Regions from separate parts of the Virgibacillus sp. 6R genome, predicted to be linked through region 2. Evidence: a T-box and tRNA genes for the amino acid it is inferred to sense, from the RefSeq annotation. Region 2 holds a T-box; the other holds one or more tRNA genes.

Region 1 (10,051 bases), 1.7 Mb from region 2:
ACCACCGGATCACTAAGCCCGACTTTCGTCCCTGCTCGACTTGTAGGTCTCGCAGTCAAGCTCCCTTCTGCCTTTACACTCTGCGAATGATTTCCAACCATTCTGAGGGAACCTTTGGGCGCCTCCGTTACCTTTTGGGAGGCGACCGCCCCAGTCAAACTGCCCGCCTGACACTGTCTCCGGACCGGATCACGGCCCTGGGTTAGAAGGTTCGTACAGCCAGGGTGGTATCCCACGGTTGCCTCCACGTAAGCTAGCGCTCACGCTTCGATGGCTCCCACCTATCCTGTACAAGCTGTACCAACATTCAATATCAGGCTACAGTAAAGCTCCACGGGGTCTTTCCGTCCTGTCGCGGGTAATGCGCATCTTCACGCATAGTATAATTTCACCGGGTCTCTCGTTGAGACAGTGCCCAAGTCGTTGCACCTTTCGTGCGGGTCGGAACTTACCCGACAAGGAATTTCGCTACCTTAGGACCGTTATAGTTACGGCCGCCGTTTACTGGGGCTTCGGTTCTACGCTTCGTGCCGAAGCACTAACGTTTCCCCTTAACCTTCCAGCACCGGGCAGGTGTCAGCCCCTATACTTCGCCTTTCGGCTTCGCAGAGACCTGTGTTTTTGCTAAACAGTCGCTTGGGCCTATTCACTGCGGCTCCTCCTTAAAGGAGCACCCCTTCTCCCGAAGTTACGGGGTCATTTTGCCGAGTTCCTTAACGAGAGTTCTCCCGCTCACCTTAGGATTCTCTCCTCGCCTACCTGTGTCGGTTTGCGGTACGGGCACCTATGAACTTACTAGAGGCTTTTCTTGGCAGTGTGAAATCCGGAACTTCGGTACTCTATTTCCCTCCCCGTCACAGCTTGAAATTATCGGACGGATTTGCCTATCCGACTTTCTCACTGCTTGGGCGCACACATCCATCCGTGCGCATTCCTTATCCTACTGCGTCCCCCCATCGTTCAAACGTTCATGAGGTGGTACAGGAATATCTACCTGTTGTCCATCGCCTACGCCTTTCGGCCTCGGCTTAGGTCCCGACTAACCCTGAGAGGACGAGCCTTCCTCAGGAAACCTTAGGCATTCGGTGAAAGAGATTCTCACTCTTTTTTCGCTACTCATACCGGCATTCTCACTTCAAAGCGCTCCACCAGTCCTCACGATCTGACTTCACTGCACTTTGAACGCTCTCCTACCATTGTTCGTAGAACAATCCGCAGCTTCGGTGATACGTTTAGCCCCGGTACATTTTCGGCGCAGAGTCACTCGACCAGTGAGCTATTACGCACTCTTTAAATGGTGGCTGCTTCTAAGCCAACATCCTGGTTGTCTGGGCAACTCCACATCCTTTTCCACTTAACGTATACTTTGGGACCTTAGCTGGCGGTCTGGGCTGTTTCCCTTTCGACTATGAACCTTATCACCCATAGTCTGACTCCCAAGGATAAGTAGCTGGCATTCGGAGTTTGACTGAATTCGGTAACCCGATGAGGGCCCCTAGTTCAATCAGTGCTCTACCTCCAGTACTCTTTCCTTGAGGCTAGCCCTAAAGCTATTTCGGAGAGAACCAGCTATCTCCGTGTTCGATTGGCATTTCACCCCTACCCACACCTCATCCCCGCATTTTTCAACATACGTGGGTTCGGGCCTCCAGTCAGTGTTACCTGACCTTCACCCTGGACATGGGTAGATCACACGGTTTCGGGTCTACGACCGCATACTATATCGCCCTATTCAGACTCGCTTTCGCTGCGGCTCCGTGTCTTCCACTTAACCTTGCATACGATCGTAACTCGCCGGTCCATTCTACAAAAGGTACGCCGTCACCCATTAACGGGCTTCGACTACTTGTAGGCACACGGTTTCAGGTTCTCTTTCACTCCCCTCCCGGGGTGCTTTTCACCTTTCCCTCACGGTACTGGTTCACTATCGGTCACTAGGGAGTATTTAGCCTTGGGAGATGGTCCTCCCGGATTCCGACGGAATTCCTCGTGTTCCGCCGTACTCAGGATACACTCCGGAGGAGATTCCTTTTCGATTACAGGGCTGTTACCTTCTTTGGCCGACCTTTCCAGATCGCTTCATCTAAAGAATCTCTTGATAACTCCTATGGAGTGTCCTACAACCCCAGAAGGCAAGCCTTCTGGTTTGGGCTGTTTCCGTTTCGCTCGCCGCTACTTGGGAAATCGCATTTGCTTTCTCTTCCTCCGGGTACTGAGATGTTTCAGTTCCCCGGGTATGCCTCTTCTATCCTATGAATTCAGATAAAAGTACTACTCCATTACGAGCAGTGGGTTCCCCCATTCGGAAATTCCCGGATCGACGTCTACTTACGACTCCCCGGGACATATCGGTGTTAGTCCCGTCCTTCTTCGGCTCCTAGTGCCAAGGCATCCACCGTGCGCCCTTATTCACTTAACTAACTTTCTATTTATGAATAAGCATATTACTTTTCAGCTTTTGGTTTTCTAGCTTCAGCTCATAGCGATTAGCATGACTTCCTTCCTCTCCATACGATAAGTCAACATCGATTCACTTGCGTTCACCGTGCTTCCTTTATCTCCTTCGAGTCAGTCCAGTCTGTACATCGCTACACATTCGCTTCCGCTTTTAGTTTGATGTCGTTGTTACTCTTATTTAGTTTTCAAGGTACAAAAATGGAGCCTAGCGGGATCGAACCGCTGACCTCCTGCGTGCAAGGCAGGCGCTCTCCCAGCTGAGCTAAGGCCCCATATATCTTAATATTCTTTTAGAGATGGTGGGCCTGAGTGGACTTGAACCACCGACCTCACGCTTATCAGGCGTGCGCTCTAACCAGCTGAGCTACAGGCCCATCCTATCATAAGATAAATGATTTTAAATTGTTAAATCACTCTCTCAAAACTGAACCAAACAACCAAGTATGTCTAGGACCGAACTTAGTCGGTTTCCTTATATAATCTAGCTCAAACTCCTAGCAACTAGCGAATTTCCTTCTCCCTCCTACGATAAGTCAACATCAATTCGCCTTTCGGCTCATCGTGTTTCCTTTATCTCGTCGGAAGACGTCCAATTCGTACGTTGCTGAGCAATTGTTTTCGCCTTTTATATTCCAGCTCCAGCGTTCAGCGACTAGTGAAACTTCCTTCACCTCCGTACGATAAGTCAACATCGACTCCCTACAGTCGTCGTGTTTTCTTTATCTCCTTTGGTTCAGTCCAGTTCATACGTCGCTAAACGAACGCTTACGCTTCATCTTATTCCTTAGAAAGGAGGTGATCCAGCCGCACCTTCCGATACGGCTACCTTGTTACGACTTCACCCCAATCATTGGTCCCACCTTCGGCGGCTGGCTCCAAAAGGTTACCTCACCGACTTCGGGTGTTACCAACTCTCGTGGTGTGACGGGCGGTGTGTACAAGACCCGGGAACGTATTCACCGCGGCATGCTGATCCGCGATTACTAGCGATTCCGGCTTCATGCAGGCGAGTTGCAGCCTGCAATCCGAACTGAGAATGGTTTTATGGGATTTGCTTGGCCTCGCGGCTTCGCTGCCCTTTGTTCCATCCATTGTAGCACGTGTGTAGCCCAGGTCATAAGGGGCATGATGATTTGACGTCATCCCCACCTTCCTCCGGTTTGTCACCGGCAGTCACCTTAGAGTGCCCAACTAAATGCTGGCAACTAAGATCAAGGGTTGCGCTCGTTGCGGGACTTAACCCAACATCTCACGACACGAGCTGACGACAACCATGCACCACCTGTCACTCTGTCCCCGAAGGGAACTCCCTATCTCTAGGGGCGTCAGAGGATGTCAAGACCTGGTAAGGTTCTTCGCGTTGCTTCGAATTAAACCACATGCTCCACCGCTTGTGCGGGTCCCCGTCAATTCTTTTGAGTTTCAGCCTTGCGGCCGTACTCCCCAGGCGGAGTGCTTAATGCGTTAACTTCAGCACTAAGGGGCGGAAACCCCCTAACACCTAGCACTCATCGTTTACGGCGTGGACTACCAGGGTATCTAATCCTGTTCGCTACCCACGCTTTCGCACCTCAGCGTCAGTTACAGACCAGAGAGTCGCCTTCGCCACTGGTGTTCCTCCACATCTCTACGCATTTCACCGCTACACGTGGAATTCCACTCTCCTCTTCTGTACTCAAGTCCCCCAGTTTCCAATGGCCCTCCACGGTTAAGCCGTGGGCTTTCACATCAGACTTAAAGGACCGCCTGCGCGCGCTTTACGCCCAATAATTCCGGACAACGCTTGCCCCCTACGTATTACCGCGGCTGCTGGCACGTAGTTAGCCGGGGCTTTCTGGTTAGGTACCGTCAAGGTGCCAACCTATTCGAATGGCACTTGTTCTTCCCTAACAACAGAGTTTTACGATCCGAAAACCTTCATCACTCACGCGGCGTTGCTCCGTCAGACTTTCGTCCATTGCGGAAGATTCCCTACTGCTGCCTCCCGTAGGAGTCTGGGCCGTGTCTCAGTCCCAGTGTGGCCGATCACCCTCTCAGGTCGGCTACGCATCGTCGCCTTGGTGAGCTTTTATCTCACCAACTAGCTAATGCGCCGCGGGCCCATCTGTAAGTGACAGCATATGCCGCCTTTCAACATCTCGTCATGCGACGATATGTATCATCCGGTATTAGCCCCGGTTTCCCGGAGTTATCCCAGTCTTACAGGTAGGTTGCCCACGTGTTACTCACCCGTCCGCCGCTCGTTCCACAAGCGTCACCCCCGAAGGAGATCTGCTTGCTTCCCGCGCTCGACTTGCATGTATTAGGCACGCCGCCAGCGTTCGTCCTGAGCCAAGATCAAACTCTCCATAAAAGTTTGTGATGATGAACACCGTTCTTCATCATTCTTAGCTTCTTCCGAGATTGCTCTCGGTCGATTTTTTAAAAGAAAAACAGAGATTGCTTTTCTTGACATACTGGTTGTTTTGTTCAGTTTTCAAAGAGCAATATTATTAATCTGTCGTTTTTTGCGACAAGATATAATTTATCATGTTTCTTAATGATTGTCAACAGTTTTTTTGAAGTTTTTTATTTCGTTTTTCACTGTTGTTGTGCCTTTTATTGACAACAGAATTTAATATAGCATATATATTTTAAAATGGCAATAGGAAAATCTAAATTTTTCTTTATAAATTATAAATACGCCGTATCTATGCCTGAAAATCAGGATAACCCAATAATCTCAACAGTTTACAGCGCACTTAATCACATGCTCTTGCTTTTAATCGTTTCTATACTTCTAGTCTTTTGTCATACATCTGCCTATTACCTTTCAACTAACAGAAACTGATCAAAAAATCTCGAAATTGTCCATTAATAATGGTATCATTTAAAGTTATATAAGGATTTCCTTGCTAAAGATAACTATCTTTTTTCGAATATCTAACTAAGAAGAATTAGGACCAAAGCAAAAGTCGTCATTTTACTATACATTTTTGTATTTCTTCATTATTTCATTTATTGATTTTTACTTCGTTTAGGCATGTATTTCATACATTCTTTTTCATTCGCTACTCTACGAAATAACTGAAATAACATTTGGTACCTTTCTCTCATGGGTTCTTTAACTATATTATCAATTCGCGAATCCTCTAAATCCATTAAAAGTTCTTCTAGCTCTCTTCGGATCAAATATTCTAATTCCTTTTGTTCCATATTATTAATTAATAAACCTAGCATTTGTTTCACCACCTCACATTTGTTAACTGTTTTGTTTTTTACTGTTTTCAGTTTCTCCTACTCGATCAAAATCATGCAAAACATGTATATAAAATTATTCGCAAAACATATCGAATTATGTCGGTTTTTAGTAATAATTATCGCTTTTATTTTTAATTACTAATAAGCAATTTATTTAGCAAGTGCTTTTATCATTCTTAGTGATAAGGCATAACAAAAGAAGGATACGGGCACTTACAGTTTCCTGTTACAACAATCTTGACATAAGCCTTTTTCTTTTACGATATACCGTTAATCTTAGATTTCTATACCTTCGAAAAAGGCAATCTTCTCCCAAGCGGCCGTTATCTGATTGCCTGGGTTCCCAACAATTCGGATAGTTAGCGCGACCCTTTCTCAAACTTCAAATACTTCATAGTTACGTAAAGCAACCATTAAGGCACTTTAGATGCGCAATAAATGATTCTTGTTCTTAATACTTATACAACAACATAATATGTATTAACGTTCTTTTATACATGCCCTTCAATCTCACTCCAAAACACGCTATAGAACCAAAATCCCGGACGCTCGTTCTCTCTATCTTAAGAGACCTTTTCTTACTATGCATCATACACATTGTAATCAATAGTAAAAGGAGGACAAGCCATGTATATAAGAAACTGGCTGAAATTTCACATCTGTATAAGTTTTTAGTATGCAATCTACTTAAATTTCTTTTATTGCTAATGGATTTATAAAGGAGGAGAAATAGTGCAGCATTTCTATGTATGGCGCTTTAACAAAGGGAAACGATGGTTTGCTGTAGCAGTTGTCGCTCTATTTACAGCAACCTTTCTATGGCTAGAGTGGAATGGAGAATTCACGGTTTTTTCAAACAAGGAGCCCACTGCCATGTCAAAAGGTAATGCAAATGAGAATAATATTGCATTAACCTTTAATATTAGCTGGGGAGAAGAACGCGTTGATCACATTCTAAAACGACTAAAAGAAGAAGGTGTCCAAGCAACCTTCTTTGTAAGTGGGGAGTGGGCGGAAAAGCATCCAGATATTGTTGAAAAAATTACGGAAAACAAGCATGAATTAGGCATGCTTGGCTACCGCTATAAAAGTTACTTGGACCAAGATTTGGAAACTGTAAGCAAGGACTTGCGAAAAGCACGGGAAGTATTCGACAAATTAGGTTATGAAGATGTGAAATTATTACGCCCTCCTAGCGGTCATTTTAATAAAGAAATTATAGAAACAGCTGAAAACATGGGATATAACGTGATTCATTGGAATGTGAATCCACATGATTGGAAAAATCCTGGTTCAAATACAATTGTAGATTATGTCATGAAACATACAACCAATGGAGATATCATTTTACTTCATGCCTCCGATTCAGTGAAACAGACTGCTAAAGCACTAGAAACAATACTACCCGGCTTAAAGAATAAAGGGTTTTCATTTGTTTCTATGACTGAATTAATTAATCAAGCCCATGCCAGCGCGGAATTAGTTGAATAAAGCAAATCTTCAACTATTTGAGGGCATTTATTCCCACTGATGTTCGTACCATATGTATGACCTAAAAGGTATTTAAATAGGGCATTCAGATGCTGTATCTCCCACTTAGACTTGGTGCAATACAGATTTGAAGTGGGAGTCTTCCAGCACCTTATATACGTATAAATACCCCTAATCATGACCACCCGTCCAACGGGTGGTTTGCACATCGGCTATAAGCCTAAACTACCGACCAGCGTCTAAAGGCGCTGGCTTTCATTCAGTATTCAAGCCTCATTGCCTTTGCCTTTTTTGCTTACCCCTAAAGGAGTATCAGTATTTCTTGCACCCTTAAAAGGCTCTTCACACTCCCTTACGCTTAACTTATCTAATGTCTTGCTCTTGGATATATTTTTTTATCGTTGCTTCATTCAGTCCCACTGTACTTACATAATAGCCTTCCGTCCAAAAGTGCCTATTACCAAACTTATATTTCAAATTAGCATGCTTATCAAAAATCATAAGGGCGCTTTTTCCTTTTAGATATCCCATAAAGTTGGATCCCGCTACTTTTGATGGAATACTCACTAACATATGCACATGATCAGGCATAAGATGACCTTCTATTATTTCCACTCCCTTATATTTACACAGTGTTAGTAATGCTTCTCCGATATTGATTATAAATTATTTTTCGTCTATACTTTGGAGTGAACACAATATGGTATTTACATAACCATTTTGTGTGTGCCAAACTATTCGCTTTTTTAGCCAATTTACTCACTTTCCTTTCTATAGTTTAGAGGCTTGAACAATCTCTATAATAGAAGAAAGTGAGTGTTTTATTTGGTATAACCATTGGTTTCCCACCCGCATAGCAGGTGGTTTTCTGTTTCGCACGCTGTCGCGAGCTCAACGGACTAAAGTCATAAGAAAGTAAAGATGCGTCGATGACATCATCGACGCATTTACTGTAGAGCGTATGACATAAAATGAAATATTCAAGTACACGCACAGCTATGACCTAAAGGTCTCTAAAAAGCATCGAACATGTGACTTGCAGTTGAATCCTCCGCTTATCTTTTTGGATTTTACCTCGCAGTATTTGATGACAAGATATTATTGCCAGTTACATATGATGAAACATTCCACCCTTTAACCTTTTGCTTTTTCTTTTATTGTTGCTCTATTTGAAGATGTAGCTTGAGAACTAGCATTATTCTGGTTGATTCGATGTAGTGCCAATAATTGATATGTATTACAAGCTAACAAAGGAATGATCATTAACCAAGCATAATCTGTACCTTCTGTTCGCAGTCCTGGCACCCATTCAATAGTCGTGATTACTACCATTAAAAACAATGCAGGGATAAACGCTTGCTTGTTCGTTTCTTTTGCTTTAATGGTTGAAACAATCCATCCGTAAGCTAATATAGCTGCCGCCATTAAGATATACCAATAAACAGCCACTTCTCCTTTTGTTGCTTGGTATGGAAAATAAACTAAATCAAACACGACAAATGCAATTAATAATACTTGCACGGTTGGCCAAAAAGAACGAAACAATCCTAAACCAAAGCGGTTAATAAATAAAAATGCAAAAAAACCTGTCTGACTGACAACACTAAATACGAGCCCCAACCCGATAAAAAAGATAATTAACCCCAATAATTCCATCCAATTTATCGGGTCAAGATTTGCAGCGTAATCCTCTGCTTTTACAAAAAAGCTTGTAATAAGTCCTACTACACCACCTATAATCAACGTTTTAAAAAAGAAATTGACTAATTTTCGAGTGTTCAAAACCCTTATCCCCCTAAACTTTATAACGTATTATTTTAACCATTATCCAGTAGGCGATTTTTATCCAACGAAAAAAGCCACACCTTAATCATTGGTTTTCTATCTCCCCACTGATTATTAGAATTGGGCATTTGACTTGCAATTGAAATCCTCTCCCTTATCCCCCTTAATTTTCAACTCGTAGCGATGGAAAACAGCTTTATTGCCAGCTACCTCCGAAATAAAGCAATATAGCAGCTGTACTCCATGTCCAATTTCCCTGCAATGGATACAGATTTTTCTGGAACATCTTACATACGGACAAACTTGCCTTCCTCTCCCGTATTCTATCATGAAGTAACCGTTTTTTCCTTATATAACGAATATTTTTCTCTGTATCCACGCACATTAAAACAGAGAAGGAAGGAGGATTTCCAAAGTGAATTTGAATCGATTAAGAATCCTTGGCATCGCTGTTATCGTTTCTTTCATTCTTATCAGTGGGTGTACCGATGGAAATGCCTCGGACAAAGAAGGAGATTATGATACAACAAAGAAAATGGTTGTTGATATATTACAAACAGAAGATGGAAAAAAAGCAATACGTGAGTTAATGACAGACGAAAAAATGAAACAAGAGCTTGTCTTGGATTCTGACGTTGTAAAGAAATCCATTAACGAGGCGCTTGTATCTGAAAAAGGAAAACAAATGTGGACAACACTGTTCCAGGATACCGATTTTGTTAAAGAATATACTAAATCTATGCAAGAAGAACATAAGAAGCTAATGAAGAGCTTGATGAATGATGCAGGTTTTCAAAAACAAATGCTTGAATTATTGCAAAATCCTGAGATGAACGATCAAATACTCCAAGTAGTGAAAAGCCAGCAATTTCGTGAGCACCTTGAAGAAACTATTCAACAAACGCTTGAAACTCCACTTTTCCAAGAAAAAATGCAAGAAACACTTCTAAAAGCTGCTGAAAAGCAAGGCAAACAAAAGAAAGAAGAAGAAGGAGGAAAAGGGGAAGGCGGGGAAGGCGGCGGCGGAGCAGGTGAAGCTGGAGGAGGAGGCTAAAAAAACAAAAAGCATAAACGCCTT
Region 2 (10,051 bases):
GGCTGAACAGAAGTTGCCAAGGGATAAAAATAAGAATGTTGTGAATCTTACTAGTGTGAATAATCCAACTTCCAAAGTCGTGCTTTGTGAACCTAGAACGTATAGCGAAGCTCAGGAAATTGCCGATAATATTGTTAATCGTCGAGCTGTAGTGATTAACTTGCAACGGATGGATAATCAACAGGCAATGCGCATTGTCGATTTTTTAAGCGGCACAGTTTATGCCGTTAATGGAGACATTCAAAAACTGGGAGCGAAGACTTTCTTATGTACCCCAGATAACGTGAATGTTACTGGCACGATTACAGATACACTTGAAGATGAATACGGCAAAGGATGGTAATTGATACATGCAGGAAATTTTTCGAATTCTAGATTTAGCTTTTACAGTCTATACTTTTGCGTTAATTATTTATATTTTTATGTCCTGGTTTCCAGGCGCTCGCGAGTCGGCATTTGGCGAAGTATTAACTAAAATTTGTGAGCCGTATTTAGAGGTGTTTCGCAAATTTATTCCCCCATTAGGAATGATTGATTTTTCACCAATTATTGCAATTATTGTTTTGCGGTTTGCTCAAAAAGGCTTATTGGTGCTATTTAGTATGTTGATGTGAGTCGTTTCGGTAGAAGGAACATTCATATAAATCAGCTAGAATTATCGTTCATAGCTCGTTAAGATTTCATCCAATTACCACAATTAGCAGCAACGATCAGGAACAAGTATAGGAGTTTTAATTATGGAATTGTATCAGCATTTTCGTAAAGAGGAAGAAGCGTTTATTGATCAGGTCCTATCCTGGAGGGAGCAAGTGGAGCGAACATATCAACCAAAGGTGACTGATTTTCTTGATCCTCGCGAGCAACAATTAGTTACGATGTTAATTGCAACGAAAGATAGTGACGTAAACCTTCTTTTTAACGGCGGGCATGATTTTGTAGAGCGGAAACGAGCTGTGCTTGGTCCATTTTATGAGGATTTGCAACAAGTAGATGCAGGGCTCACCTTACTTGAAGGGCATTACCCAACTAAGTTTGTCGATTTATCGCATCGTGATGTAATGGGGGCATGCCTGTCATTAGGACTAAAAAGGAAAATTCTTGGTGATATTGTTGTAGGCAATGGTCGTGTACAATTGGTCGTCGCTTCTGAAATAGCCCCTTATGTGATAACCCATTTAACCTCCATAAAAAACACGAGCATGCGGCTTAGAGAACGACCGTTAAACGATTTAGACATCAAGCAACCGGTCTGGAAGGAACTGGAAACAACTGTTTCCTCATTAAGGCTCGATGTCATAGTGAAGGAAATATATCGTTTACCCCGAAAGGAAGCAACCGATTATATTAAAAAATTGCTTGTGAAAGTAAATTATAAGCCTGTAGATGACGTTGCATTTACGTTACAAGCTGGAGATATCCTTTCTGTAAGAGGGATGGGGCGAAGTAAGTTAGTCGAAGTGCGAGGGCGATCAAAGAAAGACAAGCTGAAAGTTACACTAGCACGGTTACAATGAAAAATGGTGTGTCAGAGACGATAAACAGTACTCTTGAAAGTAAGCTTGTCGAACATAGAAAGGCTTTGATTATACTATTTACCCTCACTAGAATTGCACCAATATGAAGATTCGCGCTTTCCATTATTTTTTGCAGGAATTATGTAGTTTTTGGCGAAATGTATAGTGTATAATGAATGATATGTACAAGAAATGGCATTAGGTAATTACGATGACCAATGCTTCAGGAAGCAGAAATGGTTTATGTGTGTTGAAAGTTGGACAAGCTTATTACATCGTATTATTTGGAAATAGTAAGTAAAATAGGAGGTGGCAATTGTGCCATTAACACCATTGGATATTCACAATAAAGAATTTACTAGAAAATGGAAAGGTTATGATGAAGATGAAGTAAACGAATTTCTTGATCAAGTAATCAAAGATTACGAAATGGTCATTCGCGAAAAAAAAGATCTTCAAGAGCAAGTGGAACAATTAAATCAAAAGCTGGGACATTTTACTAATATTGAGGAGACCCTTAATAAATCTATTTTGATTGCACAAGAAACGGCTGAAGAATTAAAAGGGAATGCTTCTAAAGAGTCGAAGCTGATCATTAAGGAAGCAGAGAAAAATGCGGATCGTATTATTAATGAGGCCTTAACTAAGTCTCGTCGCATTTCCATGGACTTAGAAGAAATGAAAAAGCAAGCAAAGGTTTTCCGCACGCGTCTTAAAATGCTTGTTGAGGCACAACTTGATATGATTAAAACAGATGACTGGGATCAGTTGTTTGATACGGAGTTAGGTGAAGAGCTGGAATTGGAAGAAAGTGAAACGTAAATCTTGACGGTCACGTAATTTTTACATATAATTCATACACAGATATGTTTTTGATTCGATTGTATGAGATCTAAATTATTTTGTATCAATGTTAATTCGATAGATATTCCGTCTTAAAAGTGAATAAAGAGAAAGCATTGAAGGAGAGAGTATAAAAGCAAGAGGCTGGTTTAGCGAGTCAGGACGTGGTGAGAGCCTGATGCAGTTAGCTTTTAGAAAATCACTCTTGAGTTGTCATTATGAAATAGTAGTAATAATAATGACCGGTTTATTCCCGTTATGGATATCGAGTGAATATGGCAGTTTCCCATATTTATAAGGGTGGTACCGCGAGTCTTCTCGTCCCTTGAGGGATAGAGAGGATTTTTTTGTATATAAATAGATAACCGTTTACCACGTAATCGCATATATATGCGATGCTGATTACCTGACCGATTGATATGTATGTTTGGATAAGCGTGAAAATCTCGAAGGAGGAAATAAAAATGGAATACAAGGATACTTTGTTAATGCCAAAAACCGCATTTCCTATGCGTGGTAATTTACCAAATAAAGAGCCAGAACGACAAGCAGAATGGGAAGAAAATCATCTATACGAAAAAAGCTTGGAACGAACAAAGGGGCGTCCCCAGTTCATACTGCATGATGGACCACCATATGCAAATGGAGATTTACATATTGGTCATGCATTAAATAAAATCTTAAAGGATTTTATTATTCGATACAAATCAATGAGCGGTTACTATGCTCCATATGTTCCCGGATGGGATACGCATGGTTTGCCAATCGAAACAGCACTGACAAAGAAGAAAAAGATCAATCGTAAAGAGCTGAGCATCGCTGAGTTTCGCAAGCTATGTGAAGAATATGCTTTAAAGCAATTAGATAATCAACGTGAACAATTTAAAACATTAGGCATTCGAGGTGATTGGAACAATCCATATATTACCTTAACGAAAGAATATGAAGCAGCACAAGTAAAAGTATTCGGAGAAATGGCTAAAAAGGGTTATATTTATAAAGGGCTCAAGCCAGTTTACTGGTCTCCATCTTCAGAATCAGCTTTGGCTGAAGCTGAAATTGAATATCAGGATAAGCGATCTCCATCTATTTACGTTGCTTTTGAAGTAATCGATGGTAAAGGCTTGTTAGATGAAGGTAATAAATTGATTATTTGGACAACAACACCTTGGACTATTCCTGCTAACTTAGGAATCAGCATACATCCTGAATTAGAATATGTTGTTGTAGCAGTGAACGAAGAAAAATACGTTATCGCACATGCGCTGTTGGAAGCTGTAGCTGAAGTATTAGAGTGGAAAGATTATCAAGTGGAAAAAACGTTCCGCGGAGAACAAGCAGAACATATTTTAACGAAGCACCCATTCTATGATCGTTCTTCGCTAGTGATGCTTGGTGATCATGTCACCACGGATGCTGGTACGGGCTGCGTTCATACCGCTCCTGGACATGGGGAAGATGACTTCTATGTATCAAAACGTTATGGTATTGACGTATTATGTCCTGTTGATGAAAAAGGTGTATTTACAGATGAAGCACCAGGTTTTACTGGACTTTTCTATGATAAAGCGAATAAAGTGATTACGGAAAAACTAGAAGAAGCGGGCGCATTGTTAAAATTACAATTTATTACCCATTCTTATCCACATGATTGGCGCACGAAAAAACCAACTATTTTCCGAGCTACGTCACAATGGTTTGCTTCGATTAAGGATTTTCGTCAGACCATTTTAGAAGAGATTAAAAATGTTCAATGGTATCCGCAATGGGGAGAAACAAGATTATATAATATGGTAAGAGATCGTGAAGATTGGTGTATTTCCAGACAACGCACATGGGGCGTCCCAATCCCAGTTTTTTATGGTGAGGATCGTACGCCAATTATTACAGACGAAACCATTCATCATGTATCTGAATTGTTCAAACAGCATGGATCGAATATTTGGTTTGAATGGGAAGCAAAGGATTTGTTACCAGAAGGATTTACCTCTGAGCATAGTCCAAACGGTATTTTTACAAAGGAATTGGATATTATGGATGTGTGGTTTGATTCTGGTTCCTCCCATGAAGCAGTATTAGTTGGAAGAGAAGACCATTACCGCCCTGCAGACATTTATTTAGAAGGAAGTGACCAGTACCGTGGCTGGTTTAATTCTTCTTTGTCTACTTCCGTTGCAGTGACAGGAAAATCACCATATAAAGCGGTCATCAGTCATGGTTTTGCACTTGATGGTGACGGAAGAAAAATGAGTAAATCTCTAGGTAATGTCATCCAGCCTGCTAAAGTACAAAAGCAGCTTGGTGCTGATATTTTACGTTTATGGGTATCTTCCGTAGACTATCAAGCTGATGTTCGTATTTCGGATCATATCTTGAAACAAATTTCCGAAGCATACCGTAAAATTCGTAATACGATTCGATTTATGCTTGCTAACATTAGCGATTTTAAACCGTCAACAGACCGTATACCTTATGAAGAATTAGAAGAGGTTGACCAATATATGCTTCATCGGTTGAAGAAATTAGTTGCCGATGTCAGGGAATCCTATGATAATTATGAGTTTTCACCGATTTTCCACCAAATCCATAATTTTTGTGCTGTTGATTTAAGTTCATTTTACTTGGATTTCGCAAAAGATATTCTTTATATTGAAGCGGCCGATAACAAACGCAGAAGAAGTATTCAAACAGGCTATTATGAAGTGTTGACAGCTATTGTTAAATTGTTGACGCCGATTATTCCACATACTGCTGAAGAAGTGTGGGAGTATATTCCTGAAGCGGAGGCGGAATGGGTTCAATTAACCGATATGCCAGACCCTAAAGCGATGAAGTCTTGGGATGATGTAGCTAAAAATTGGGATCGATTTATGCTTATTCGTGATGATGTATTAAAAGCATTGGAAGAAGCACGGAATGAAAAAGTCATTGGAAAATCATTGGAAGCTAAATTAACGATTGTTCCAAAAGATACGCAAACTCAAAACATGTTAGAGGCAATGAAACATCTTCATCAGTATCTCATTGTTTCAGAAGTAAATGTAGTTGAAGAAAGCGATGATACAAAGCAGTATACGTATGTGGATGTACAAGTGGAAAAACATCCTGGTGAAAAATGCGAACGCTGCTGGGTTGCTTCCAATACAGTTGGTGATGATGACGAACATCCGACCCTTTGTTCACGGTGTGCTGCAGTTGTTAAGCAACATAAATCAATGTAATGAAATAAAGGTTAAATTCCCAACCGGGGTTTAACCTTTTTTACTAACATAAGAAAGCATAAAATGAGGTGCTTGGGGATAACGAAATAACTGCATAGCCACGCTCGGCGCATGAGCCCAGCAACGATGCGACTTTAGAAATGCGCCCTCCGATAAGTCCTCATCGGTTCGTCTCTAAGAGGAAGGCCGACTAAAAACGGGCTTGCCGCCCAGACGTCGGCATACCCCAATTTTAGTGGCGTGATTCCTTTATCCCGTAAAAAGGCGTTGTAGACTCCCACTTCAAGAATGGAAGATGTGAGCTGAACAAGTCGAAGCGGGAGGTAACAGCACCTAAATCCCCGATTCGTTCAAGGGCCTTTAGGTCATACCCTGGTGGTACTAACAATCAGCGGGGATAAAGAAAACCCCTGATTGAAGGTTCACTTTATCTTTAGTTGATTCGTTTCATTCGCTTACGTTGCTAAACGGGCGCCCCGCGCCTTTGTTCCACTATAGGAAAGTATAAGATTTTTTTGGTTTATAGTATAAGAAAAACAAAGGCTTCCGCCATAAGACTTGGCGACAAGCCAAGTTTTTCTAAAGTTTGAAATTGTAAATTCGTATTCATAGGCATCTGTTCTTAACTTTGCTTCTTATAGATCGATCCACTTCTTCAGCAGTGACAATGGTTGAATATTAACCAATGCTTATGGAAGTGAACGGAGACGCCAGCCCTTTTTTTCTTATAAGGTTTGAGGAGGACATCATTGTACAGACGAAAATGAATTGCTATTTTTGCTTGTAACGTTTACCATTAAAAATAAAGTGTTTAAACAAAATTGCGGAGGAAAAAGAATGTATTGGTATTACATCATTGCACTATTAATAATTGCGCTCGACCAGGCGAGTAAATGGCTGATTGTAACAAAGCTGGAACTAGGAGAACGGCTTACGATAATAGAGAATTTTTTCTATATAACTTCTCACCGTAATACAGGTGCTGCTTGGGGGATATTAGAAGGGCAAATGACCTTTTTCTATATTGTGACTGTCATTGTTGTAGCCGTCGTAGTTTATTACATACAAGCATATGCGAAAGATAGTAAACTGTTAGGCCTTGCATTAAGTTTTGTATTGGGTGGAGCTGTCGGTAATTTTATTGACCGTGTGTTTCGTAAAGAAGTTGTCGATTTTTTTGATTTTATTATCTTTGGTTATGATTTCCCAATCTTTAATGTAGCGGATTCCAGTTTAGTTGTAGGGGTTTTTCTCATCATTATTACCATGTTTATTGATGAACGAAGGAAAGGGAAAATGTCAACATGACGAAGAATAAATATATCGTACGTGAAGAAGATCATAAAAGTCGAATTGATAAACTTTTAGCTGATCAAAATAGAGAGATATCCCGCTCCAGGGTACAATCATGGATTACAGATGCTTATGTAACTGTAAACGGCAAACCGGTAAAGGCAAATTATAAATGCCAGCAAGGGGATCTTATTGAGTGGATTATTCCTAAAGCGGAACCTTTATCCTTGGTTCCAGAGGCTATTGCTTTAGACATTGTTTATGAAGATAAAGATATTTTAGTCGTTAATAAACCAAAAGGGATGGTAGTTCATCCTTCTGCTGGTCATCAGCATGGAACTTTAGTACATGCGTTGCTTTACCACTGTACAGATTTATCGGGTATTAATGGTGTAGAAAGGCCAGGAATTGTTCATCGGCTTGATAAGGATACAAGTGGTTTGCTTGTTGTTGCAAAGCATGACGAGGCACATCAACAATTAGCAGAGCAGCTAGTGCAAAAAACGATGAAGCGTACGTATCAGGCACTTGTGCATGGCGAAATAGCACATGAAAAAGGAATGATTGAAGCTCCGATTGGTAGAGATCCAAAAGATAGACAAAAAATGAGTGTTGTCGAAAATGGCAAGGAAGCTATTACTCACTTCCGTGTACTTCGTGCTTATCCGGATTATTCCCATGTAGAATGTCAATTAGAGACAGGAAGAACCCATCAGATTCGTGTCCATATGAAATATATCGGTTACCCTATTGTCGGAGATCCAAAATATGGTCCAAGAAAAACATTACAAGCTAATGGTCAAGTATTACATGCAAAAGAATTACGGTTTTACCATCCAATATCAAAGCAACCGATGCATTTTTCGACGGATTTACCAGCGTATTTCCAAGAATTGCTTGCCTATATCCAAAAATTGTATTGACAAATGAGAACGAGTTTGTCATAATTGCATGGAAGAACAAAATAAGCTCCTTTAATCATAGTCCAGTGAGGCTGAAAAGGTTACGGAATTATGTATCGAACAGTATGCCCTTTTTCCTCATGGATAAAAGGGCTTTTTCGTATGCAAACAATAAATATCCTTCAGGAGTAGAGTCAAGTCTCCAAACCGCGAACGCAATGGTAATAGCTTACTTAAGTCAAAGAAATTCAAAAATGGGACGGTGATAAAGATGAAGAAAAAAGTAGACTTACTTGATGCATCAGCAATTAATCGAGCATTAACCAGAATTGCCCATGAAATATTAGAAAAAAATAAAGGTGGAGAAGATTTGGTGCTAGTCGGGATAAAAACTCGTGGTGTACCAATCTCAAAACGCTTACAAGCGAAGATTAACCAAATTGAAAATATGGTTGTCCCCATTGGTGACCTGGATATTACACTGTATCGAGATGACTTGGATAAAGCGAATGAAGGGGAAGATCCGGATTTAAAAGCAACACATATTGCCACTGATATTAATGGTAAAAAAGTTGTACTAGTTGATGATGTTCTTTATACAGGAAGAACTGTTCGTGCGGCGATGGATGCGGTTATGGATATCGGAAGACCCGCCCAAATTCAATTAGGTGTTCTGGTTGACCGAGGACATCGAGAGCTTCCGATACGTGCTGATTATGTTGGCAAGAATATACCAACTTCTGAAAAAGAAATTGTTATGGTAAAACTTGAAGAAATTGATGGAACAGAAGATACCGTTTCTATTTATGAAAAATAATGAACGATAAACAAAACTTCATACAAAACCTTTAATCAGGTACGAGAGATCTGAAAGGTTGCCCAGATATACGTGTATACATACCACACGTCTACCTCTTTGCGACCTTTTAGCAAAGAGGTTTTTTCATTGTAATAGGCAACTATAAACTTAGATGCTTGTGGATAACGAAACAACCGACTAGTCACGTCCGCGCAAGCGCCCAGCAACGATGCGACTTTAGAAATGCGCTCTACGATAAGGCCTCATCGGTTTGTCACCTAAGAGGAAGGCCGACTAAAAACGGGCTTGCCGGCATACCCCTGTTTTAGTGGCATGATTCCTTTATCCCGTAAAAAGGCGTTGTAGACTCCCACTTCAAGAATGGAAGATGTGTGCTAAACAAGTCGAAGCGGGAGGTAACAGTACCTAAATCCCCGATTCGTTCAAGGGCCTTTAGGTCATACCCTGGTGGTACTAACAATCAGCGGGGATGAAGAAAACCCCGCTGATGGAAGGTTCACTTTATCTTTAGTTGATTCGTTTCATTCGCTGACGTTGCTAAACGGGCGCCCCGCGCCTTTGTTATGCCTGATAAACATGTAGTTTGCTTGAAATATTATTAAAAGGAGTGAAAGAAGAAACGATGCGACATTTTATTTCTTTAAACGACTGGACGAAACGAGAGATCATGGAGCTGTTACAATTAGCAGAGCATTACCGTGAGCAGGCCTTTATTCTAAGCGAGCAACTGTTTGCAGCGAATTTATTCTTTGAACCAAGCACACGTACAAAAATGAGTTTTATCGTTGCCCAACGCAAACTAGGACTTGATGTGCTTGATTTTAATGAAGAATTTTCCAGTACCAAAAAGGGTGAATCGCTATATGACACAGCCAAAACTTTTGAGGCTATTGGCGCTAACATGTTAGTAATCCGACATCGAGATGATTGCTGGATAGAAAAACTGGAAGGCAACTTATCAATTCCAATCATTAATGCAGGGGCAGGAAAAAAAGAACATCCAACCCAATGCTTGTTAGATTTACTAACCATTTATCAGGAGTTTCAGAAGTTTAAAGGTATAAACGTTGTCATTGCAGGTGATATTTCACACAGCCGTGTAGCGAAGTCGAATGCATACACATTACAAAAAATGGGGGCACATGTGTATTTAACAGCAGCTGAAGGATGTAAAGATCGCTCGCTTCCGTTTCCTTATATATCTATGGACGAAGCGGTAGAAATAGCGGATACGCTAATGTTATTGCGTATTCAACACGAAAGACATGAAGTAGCTTACGATCAAACAACAAGCTATTTAGACAAATACGGTTTAACGAAGCAACGAGAAAAATGCATGCAGCCACAAGCAATTATTCTTCATCCAGCACCAATTAATCGAAATGTCGAAATCGATACGGATTTGGTTGAGTGTAATCGATCGCGAATTTTTAAGCAAATGAATAACGGTGTTTATGC

Evidence for each region. A T-box is a leader RNA that pairs with one kind of tRNA and senses whether it is charged. The one in region 2 lies ahead of ileS (isoleucine--tRNA ligase), so its partner is inferred to be a tRNA-Ile.
Region 1: it has a tRNA-Ile gene. The T-box ahead of ileS (isoleucine--tRNA ligase) is inferred to sense a tRNA for this amino acid. The anticodon was not compared.

Annotation. Positions count from the first base shown of each region.
Region 1 is NZ_CP017762.1:2,666,392-2,676,442, reverse strand. It holds rRNA gene BKP57_RS12120 (23S ribosomal RNA) at 1-2,419, opposite strand, end outside; tRNA gene BKP57_RS12115 (tRNA-Ala) at 2,657-2,729, opposite strand; tRNA gene BKP57_RS12110 (tRNA-Ile) at 2,755-2,831, opposite strand; gene BKP57_RS22100 (hypothetical protein) at 2,997-3,149, opposite strand; rRNA gene BKP57_RS12105 (16S ribosomal RNA) at 3,246-4,810, opposite strand; gene BKP57_RS12100 (hypothetical protein) at 5,455-5,676, opposite strand; gene pdaB (polysaccharide deacetylase family sporulation protein PdaB) at 6,430-7,188, shown strand; partial or broken gene tnpA (IS200/IS605 family transposase) at 7,455-7,942, opposite strand; gene BKP57_RS12085 (KinB-signaling pathway activation protein) at 8,323-8,970, opposite strand; gene gerD (spore germination lipoprotein GerD) at 9,389-10,027, shown strand.
Region 2 is NZ_CP017762.1:4,411,497-4,421,547, forward strand. It holds gene BKP57_RS19920 (cell division protein SepF) at 1-343, shown strand, start outside; gene BKP57_RS19925 (YggT family protein) at 351-614, shown strand; gene BKP57_RS19930 (YlmH family RNA-binding protein) at 738-1,514, shown strand; gene BKP57_RS19935 (DivIVA domain-containing protein) at 1,833-2,336, shown strand; T-box leader at 2,465-2,686, shown strand; gene ileS (isoleucine--tRNA ligase) at 2,822-5,578, shown strand; gene lspA (signal peptidase II) at 6,416-6,886, shown strand; gene BKP57_RS19950 (RluA family pseudouridine synthase) at 6,883-7,794, shown strand; gene pyrR (bifunctional pyr operon transcriptional regulator/uracil phosphoribosyltransferase PyrR) at 8,045-8,590, shown strand; gene BKP57_RS19960 (aspartate carbamoyltransferase catalytic subunit) at 9,216-10,051, shown strand, end outside.